Regions from separate parts of the Pseudomonas sp. LBUM1644 genome, predicted to be linked through region 1. Evidence: predicted binding sites of a transcription regulator. Region 1 holds the regulator's gene; each other region holds the start of a gene.
What was found. Region 1 encodes sigma-54, which starts transcription at its own class of promoters, with help from an activator protein. Its sites were predicted from a motif close to ANTGGCATNNANNTTGCTNT; they were not measured.
Positions count from the first base shown of each region.

Region 1 (2,203 bases):
CAGTGGGGGATGGCGATGCCATTGCCAAAACCGGTGGAACCGAGTTTTTCGCGGGCGACCAGACTCTCGAAGACATCCTGCATCGCCAGATCCGGCACTTCGCGGTGGATAAGGTTGGCAATTTGCTCAAGGGCTTTCTTTTTACTGCCGCCCGGCACGTTCACGAGGGAACGGCCGGGGGTCAGGATGCTTTCAAGTCGGATCATGGGTTGGGAGTGTTAACGACCGGTCGCGCCCTGGAGGAGGCTCTGGGTCTTTTCCTTATGCTTTTTGAGTTGTTTATCCAGCTTGTCGGTCAATGCGTCGATCGCCGCGTACATATCGGTATGTTCCGCGTTAGCGACCACTTCATTGCCGGGAATATGCAGGGTGGCTTCGATTTTCTGCTTCAGTTTTTCGACCGTCATCGTGACTTGCACATTGGTGATCTTGTCGAAATGCCGCTCCAGTCGTTCAAGTTTTTCGCCGATGTAGGCGCGCAGGGGTTCGGTCACTTCCAGTTGGTGTCCACTGATGTTGACTTGCATACAGCTTCTCCTTCGTTGCCAGTGCATAAAGCGGCAGATCAGATGATCTACCACTGGAACGCTGTGGCGTGGCCCTACATCAACCGCTTACGTTCGCTCGAAGGCGCGATCCCGAGGGATTCGCGGTACTTGGCGACGGTGCGGCGAGCCACCTGAATGCCTTGTGCCTCCAGTAAACCAGCGATCTTGCTGTCACTCAACGGCTTTTTCTGATTTTCCGCGGCAACCAGTTTTTTGATGATCGCGCGGATCGCCGTGGACGAGCATTCACCGCCTTCGGAGGTGCTCACATGGCTGGAGAAAAAGTATTTCAGTTCATAAATACCCCGGGGGGTGTGCATGAACTTTTGCGTGGTCACCCGGGAAATCGTCGATTCGTGCATGCCCACCGCTTCAGCGATGTCGTGCAGGACCAGCGGTTTCATGGCTTCGTCGCCGTACTCCAGGAAGCCTCGCTGATGCTCGACGATCTGGGTGGCCACTTTCATCAGGGTTTCGTTGCGGCTCTGCAGGCTCTTGATGAACCAGCGGGCCTCTTGCAGCTGATTGCGCATGAAGGTGTTGTCGGCGCTGGTGTCCGCGCGGCGCACGAAGCCGGCGTATTGGGCGTTGACCCGCAGCCGTGGCACCGATTCCTGGTTCAGTTCTACCAGCCAGCGCTCGTTGTCCTTGCGCACGATCACGTCGGGAACGACGTATTCGGCTTCACTGGACTCGATCTGGGAGCCTGGGCGCGGGTTGAGGCTCTGAACCAGTTCGATCACCTGGCGCAGTTCATCTTCTTTGAGCTTCATGCGGCGCATGAGCTGGCTGTAGTCGCGGCTGCCGAGCAGGTCGATGTAATCGCTGACCAGGCGCTTGGCTTCGGCCAGCCAAGGCGTCTTGGCGGGCAACTGGCGCAATTGCAGCAGCAGGCATTCACCCAGGTTGCGCGCGCCGATGCCGGCGGGTTCGAATTGCTGGATGCGGTGCAGGACGGCTTCGATTTCGTCCAGTTCGATGTCCAGTTCCGGGTCGAAGGCTTCGAGGATTTCCTCGAGTGTTTCGTCCAGGTAGCCCTGATTGTTGATGCAATCGATCAGGGTCACGGCGATCAGGCGATCGGTGTCGGACATCGGCGCCAGGTTCAGTTGCCACAACAGATGGCTTTGCAGGCTTTCACCGGCGGATGTGCGGGTGGTGAAATCCCACTCGTCGTCATCGTTGCTCGGCAGGCTGCTGGCGCTGGTCTGGTAGACGTCTTCCCACGCGGTGTCGACGGGCAGTTCGTTGGGAATGCGCTCGTTCCAGTCGCCTTCCTCGAGGTTGTCCACCGTCGGGGCGGTTTCCTGGTAAGAGGGTTCCGAAACATCGGCATTGGGTGGCTGTTCGGCTTTGTCAGCCAAGGGGTCGGCGTTATCGAAGTCGTCGCCTTCTTCCTGGCGTTCGAGCATCGGATTGGACTCCAGGGCCTCCTGGATTTCCTGTTGCAGGTCCAGGGTCGACAATTGGAGCAGGCGGATGGCCTGTTGCAGCTGCGGTGTCATCGTCAGCTGCTGGCCCATTCTCAAGACTAGCGATGGTTTCATGGCAGGGGCTTAACACCTTATTCGCCGGCGCACATGCGCCATCCACTACAGGGCGCCGGAGCGCCAAACATAAGCAAATTATATGCCCGAAACTGCAGCGTTTGCCTA
Region 1 is NZ_CP166812.1:921,666-923,868, forward strand. Features, by position in the region: gene ptsN (PTS IIA-like nitrogen regulatory protein PtsN) at 1-206, opposite strand, end outside; gene hpf (ribosome hibernation-promoting factor, HPF/YfiA family) at 219-527, opposite strand; gene ACA052_RS04165 (RNA polymerase factor sigma-54) at 602-2,095, opposite strand.

Region 2 (2,203 bases), 600 kb from region 1:
AGGTTCGGCAGCGTCTGGCTGGAAACCTGGGAAATCGCTTCACCGGTGACCAGCGCTTCGATGTCGAGGCGATCGGCAATACGGGAAGCAGCGCGCAACATCATACGCTTCAAAACTACGCCCATATGACTGTTATCGACTTTCCCGAGAATTTCTCCCAGAACTTCCTCGAACGGCACACTGACAAATAACACGCGTTGCGAGCTGCCGTACTTCTTCCAGATGAAATGCGCGACTTCCATGACGCCCAGTTCATGGGCCCGTCCGCCCAGATTAAAGAAGCAGAAATGGCTCATCAGGCCGCGGCGCATGATCTGGTAGGCGGCCACGGTGGAATCGAAGCCGCCGGACATCAGCACAAGGGTCTGTTCCAGGGCACCCAGCGGATAACCGCCGATGCTGTTGTGCTGGTTGTGGATCACGAACAACCGTTTGTCGCGAATTTCGATACGAACTTCGATTTCCGGCTCTTTCAACGAGATTCCGGCAGCGCCGCACTGACGACGCAGTTGGCTGCCGACGTATTTCTCGACGTCCATCGAACTGAATTCATGCTTGCCGGCACGCTTGCAGCGCACCGAAAAAATCTTCCCTGCCAGCGCATCACCGAAGTGCTGCTTGCACTTGTCGACGATGTCGTCGAAATCACCCAGCGGGTATTCATCGACCTGCAGGAAATGCGCGATGCCCGGCATGCAGCTCAGGCGCTCGGTCATCTCCTTCAGGGCTTTGGGCTCGCTGACGCGGGTTTCCAGCTCGAGATTGTCCCACACACCGTTCACCACCACGGCCGGGTCCAGATCGCGGAGCACGGTGCGGATGTTCTTGGCCAATTGGCGGATGAAACGCATCCGTACCGGGCGGCTCTTGATGGTGATCTCGGGGAAGACTTTTACGATTAGTTTCATGAAAACAGCGCGCGCTGGGCCAGCCGAAAAAGGGGGGCGCGGATTATAGCGGAAATTGCTCAAGGTTTAACCAGTTAATGTGCAGAAGGTTTTGCGCGCACCAAAACAGGTCGTTTGGCGATTTCAACGCCACATTGTAGGGCGGGATTTTCTGTTTAAAGCCTCTTAGCTGCTTTATAAGGGTGATATTGGGGCAAAAAACCCATGGTGGGGCACTGGCATGCAATTTGCTCCCTTGTGAGGCAGGTTGCCATGGCAGAGTATTCGCGCCGGCATCACCCACATTCTAAGGGCATCCACTACTAAGCCCGAAGCCACCCGGAGGACACTATGTCGAAGTCGGTTCAACTCATCAAAGATCATGACGTCAAGTGGATTGATCTGCGCTTCACGGACACCAAAGGCACTCAGCACCACGTGACCATGCCGGCTCGCGACGCGCTGGATGACGCTTTCTTCGAAGAAGGCAAAATGTTCGACGGTTCCTCCATCGCTGGCTGGAAAGGCATCGAAGCTTCCGACATGATCCTGCTGCCGGACGACAGCACTGCCGTTCTCGACCCGTTCACCGAAGACCCAACGCTGATCATCGTTTGCGACGTCATCGAGCCTTCGACCATGCAAGGCTACGATCGCGACCCACGTGCGATCGCCAAGCGTGCCGAGGAATACCTGAAGTCGACCGGTATCGGCGACACCGTTTTCGTTGGCCCGGAGCCTGAGTTCTTCATCTTCGACCAAGTGAAATTCAAGTCCGACATCTCCGGCTCGATGTTCAAGATCTTCTCCGAACAAGGTTCCTGGATGTCCGACCAGGACATCGAAGGCGGCAACCATGGCCACCGTCCAGGTATCAAAGGCGGTTACTTCCCGGTTCCACCGTTTGACCACGACCACGAAATCCGTACCTCCATGTGCAACGCCATGGAAGAAATGGGCCTGGTCATCGAAGTCCACCACCACGAAGTGGCGACTGCCGGTCAGAACGAAATCGGCGTGAAGTTCAACACCCTGGTAGCCAAGGCTGACGAAGTTCAGACCCTGAAGTACTGCGTGCACAACGTAGCTGTCGCTTATGGCCGCACCGCGACCTTCATGCCTAAACCTCTGTACGGCGACAACGGTTCGGGCATGCACGTCCACCTGTCCATCGCCAAAGATGGCAAGAACACCTTCGCTGGCGAAGGCTATGCCGGCCTGTCCGACACCGCCCTGTACTTCATCGGCGGCATCATCAAGCACGGTAAGGCGCTGAACGGCTTCACCAACCCGTCGACCAACTCCTACAAGCGTCT
Region 2 is NZ_CP166812.1:323,438-325,640, reverse strand. Features, by position in the region: gene thiI (tRNA uracil 4-sulfurtransferase ThiI) at 1-908, opposite strand, end outside; gene glnA (glutamate--ammonia ligase) at 1,239-2,203, shown strand, end outside.
Region 2: a site for sigma-54 is predicted at 1,123-1,142, ahead of glnA (glutamate--ammonia ligase). Genes of this name have one in related genera too.

Region 3 (2,203 bases), 910 kb from region 1:
CAACGCCGCGCAAAAAAATGAAAACTCATCGACTCACTTGCCTGAGAGGTAGGTGATATCCGCGAGCCTGCTGGGTGAGAAACCCATCAATTCACGAATTTCCTTGGAGAAATGCGAAGAAGAGGCGAAGCCGAACTCCAGCGCCACGTCCGTCAGCGAGCCGTCTTCCAGGCTCATGTTCAATAGCGCCTGCGCTGTCCGCCAGCCGCGCAACGCAGGCTTGGCCGCGCTGCCCAGCGCCTGATGACACAACCGCCGAAAGTGCGACACCGAGACGCCATAGCGCTGCGCCAATGCCGACAATTTTTCGCTGCGGGTGCCCTGCTCCACCAGAAATCGCACCAGTCCGTAACTCTCGCTGTGGCGCAGCTGGCTGGCGAAGGCGCGATAAGACACATCGCCGCCCAATGCCTGCTCGATGTACCAGCGCTCGAGCGCCTTGCCGGACTGGAGGGTTTCGTAAGCCACGGGCAACGTGGCCCAAGGCACGAGGCATGGCTTTTCGTCGTTCAGCGCCTCACTCATATCGAAGAAGACCTGCAATTTGATCAGCGGCGCTTCGCACATCGCCTGTGCCTGCACGCGACCACCGCTCACTTCAAGCACACCCTCCATCGCGATCAGCCCTTCCCACCCGCCAGGCAGCCAACGACACGACGCAGATTGCCCGGAGGTAAGACGCACGGGGTGCTCGGCAACACGCAGGTGCAGCACGCGCTCGTCGAGACGAACATCAGGAAATGTCATGGCGCAACGTGGTTCGGTCTGCACACCGGCCTCCTTATGCAACCTGGCGTTGGAATGGACGACAGGATGAAAGAGGCGGCGCATTGAATCCTGATGGAAAGCTGATGGGCCCCCGCGCTGGCATATGCCTTGCACCTGCTTTGTCATCAGCGCTCATGCCAACGACGGGATGAGTGGAAGGACAATGGCGTCGTCACCTGACCTTGCTCATGCAAGAACACCGGGACGACGCTTTTTTTTTGAAGGTGCAGAATCGATGAATGAACCATCCTCCGGCGCACTGGCCTGGGTCAACGGCAGCGACGCGCCGGAAAAGTCCGCGATCGATGTAGGCTTCATGGCGCTCAGCGACTGTGCCTCGGTGGTGGTCGCTGCCACTCAAGGCTTCGCCCAGCCCCATGGCCTGACGCTGAACCTCAAGCGTCAGTCGTCCTGGGCCAACCTGCGGGACAAACTGGTCAGCGGCGAGCTCGATGCCGCGCATAGCCTGTACGGCCTGATCTATGCCGTGCACCTGGGCATCGGCGGCGTGGCCCCGACCGACATGGCCGTGCTCATGGGGTTGAACCAGAACGGCCAGAGCATCAACCTTTCCCACGGATTACAAGCCTTGGGCGTGACCAGTCCTGAAGCGCTGGACCGGCATGTGCACCAAAGTCGACCAAAACTTACCTTCGCCCAGACATTTCCGACCGGCACCCACGCCATGTGGCTGTATTACTGGCTCGCCAGTCAGGGCATTCATCCGTTGCAGGACGTCGACAGCGTGGTGGTGCCGCCGCCGCAAATGGTCGCGCACCTGCAAGCCGGGCGCATTGACGGTTTCTGCGTCGGTGAACCCTGGTCCGCCAGCGCGGTGAAACAGAACCTCGGCTTCACGATGGCGACGACCCAGACGATCTGGCCCGACCATCCGGAAAAAGTCCTCGGCTGCACCCGTGCTTTCGTTGAGCAATACCCCAACACCGCCCGGGCGTTGGTGATGGCGATTCTGCAAGCCAGCCGCTTTATCGAAGACAGCACCGACAATCGCCGCAGTACCGCGCAGTTGTTGAGCGCACCGGAGTACCTCGATGCGCCGCTTGATTGCATCGAACCGCGCTTATTGGGCGACTATGCCGATGGTCTCGGTAATCGCTGGCAAGACCCGCACGCGTTACGTTTTCATGGCGACGGCGAGGTCAATCTGCCGTACTTGTCCGATGGCATGTGGTTTATGACCCAGTTCCGCCGCTGGGGCTTGTTGCGCGACGACCCCGACTATCTCGCCGTGGCCCGGCAGGTTCAGCAACTCGAGTTGTACCGTGAGGCCGCCACCGCCGTGGGTGTAGACGCGCTTGGCCAGGAAATGCGCAGCAGTCAGTTGATCGACGGCAAAGTCTGGGACGGATCGGACCCGGCCGGCTATGCGCACAGTTTCAAACTGCACGCCATGAGCGACAGCTCGCACCGATTC
Region 3 is NZ_CP166812.1:1,832,271-1,834,473, reverse strand. Features, by position in the region: gene ACA052_RS08350 (helix-turn-helix domain-containing protein) at 34-771, opposite strand; gene ACA052_RS08345 (CmpA/NrtA family ABC transporter substrate-binding protein) at 1,004-2,203, shown strand, end outside.
Region 3: a site for sigma-54 is predicted at 864-883, ahead of ACA052_RS08345 (CmpA/NrtA family ABC transporter substrate-binding protein). Genes of this name have one in related genera too.

Region 4 (2,203 bases), 1.8 Mb from region 1:
GCGACGCGAGCGCGCTTGAAGGACAGGCCGGCCGGTAGGCCGCCTCGCTTTTGCTTTGGCTTTTGATCTTCTTGCCCCATCGGCAGGCCGAGCGCAGGTTCTGCGCAGTGGGCAACCCGGCATGGATGCCGGGTTAGCCGCGCACGGCCATGGATGGCCGATCGCGGCGCGCCCACGGAGCAGGACCGGAGCGAGGGAACCCTGAGCCTCAGCGAAGGGCCGTACGCCAGGGGCAAGAGCCCTTGGTTACTTGGGGCTTTTCCAAGTGACTCGCTGTAAGAGCGAAACGGCCAGCGGCAGCACCCGCAGAAACGGATATGCCCCCAATCCCCCCCCCAACGAACAGCATTTCGCCGTAAGAGGCGGGGCTTTGATAGATAGAGCTATAAGTCAGACGCCCGGGCAGGTGTTGTTTGTATAGTCTTTCGACCCCGTGAACGCACAGGTCCAGCCAGCTGTAGCGGTACGTGTCAGAGTAATGGTTTGATTCAAGACTGGCGGTGGGGCATTGATCAGCTTGCAAGCAATCGTCCCTTTGCCGTCAGCAACAGTACCCGCGATCGTGAACGTGCAGTTTTGAGTCGAGGTCACGTTTGGACTCACATTAGAGGTGCTTGGATTGGTAACCCCGTCGTTCATCACATTTTCAAAATCGACTTTAAGCGCAGACGCCTCGGCGACACCGGCCGTGACCTTGGCCTTGGCCTGATACTTGGAGTACTGCGGCAACGCAAACGTCGCCAGAATCCCGATGATCGCCACCACGATCAGCAGCTCAATCAGCGTAAAACCTTTCTGAGTATTCATAAACAAGCTCCATGCATGAGTCGAAATCTCATGATCTGAACTAGCTGCAGCACAGCCCATGCCAAGCCCTTCGCCCCCTGTTAACGGGGCGCGAGAACAACGCAACGCCCTTTCTACCCCCAGCATCCGCACTATCTGACACTTTTTGTCACCTCGACCCCGCTGGTTTGGCTCAGCTCCTTGACTAGGCTATAAGTCATGAACTGTCTGCGTCCGGTATCCCAATGAATGACATCGCCCTTAGCGGTCTGGCCAAGCAATTGGTGCTGGCCGAGCTGCTCACTGACCAAAGCGCGCAACAGGCGTATCAGCAAGCACTACGCAACCGAATCTCCCTGGTCAGTTACCTGGTGCAAAACAGACTGGTGAAAAGCCGCCAGGTCGCCGAGATCGCTTCGGAGCACTTCGGCATGGCCTTGCTGGACCTCAACAGCCTGGACAAGGAATCCCAGCCCAAGGGGCTGGTCAGCGAGAAGCTGGTCCGTCAGCACCATGCCCTGCCCCTTTGGCGGCGCGGCAACAAGCTGTTCGTGGGGGTTTCCGATCCGACCAATCACCAGGCCATCAACGACATCCAGTTCAGCACCGGGCTGAACACCGAAGCCATCCTGGTGGAGGACGACAAGCTCAGCGACGCCATCGAAAAATTCTTCGACAGCCATGGCACCGGCCTGGAAGACATGGCCGACGTTGACCTCGACAGTCTCGACATCGAATCGAACGACGACCACAAACAGGATTCCATCGCCGGCCAGGATGCCGACGACGCGCCGGTGGTGCGCTTCGTTCACAAAATGTTGCTGGATGCGATCAAGAGTGGCTCCTCCGACCTGCATTTCGAACCCTACGAAAAAACCTACCGCGTGCGAATGCGCACCGACGGCATCCTGCGTGAAGTCGCAAAACCACCGATTCAACTGGCCAGCCGGATTGCCGCGAGGCTGAAAGTCATGGCCAGCCTCGACATCTCCGAGCGGCGCAAACCGCAGGACGGCCGAATCAAGATGCGCCTGTCCAAGAGCAAGTCCATCGACTTCCGGGTGAACACGCTGCCGACCCTGTGGGGCGAGAAAGTGGTGATCCGGATACTCGACCCGTCCAGCGCACAAATGGGCATCGACGCCCTTGGCTACGAACCTGAGCAGAAAGCCTTGTACATGGCCGCCCTCAAGCAGCCGCAAGGGATGATTCTGGTGACCGGGCCCACCGGTTCGGGCAAGACCGTGTCGTTGTATACCGGGCTGAATATCCTCAACACCGTGGACATCAACATCTCTACCGCCGAGGACCCGGTGGAAATCAATATGGAAGGCATCAACCAGGTCAACGTCAACCCCCGGCAGGGGATGGACTTCGCCCAAGCGCTGCGCTCGTTCCTGCGCCAGGACCCGGACGT
Region 4 is NZ_CP166812.1:5,405,869-5,408,071, forward strand. Features, by position in the region: gene ACA052_RS24755 (pilin) at 391-807, opposite strand; gene pilB (type IV-A pilus assembly ATPase PilB) at 1,032-2,203, shown strand, end outside.
Region 4: a site for sigma-54 is predicted at 854-873, ahead of ACA052_RS24755 (pilin). Genes of this name have one in related genera too.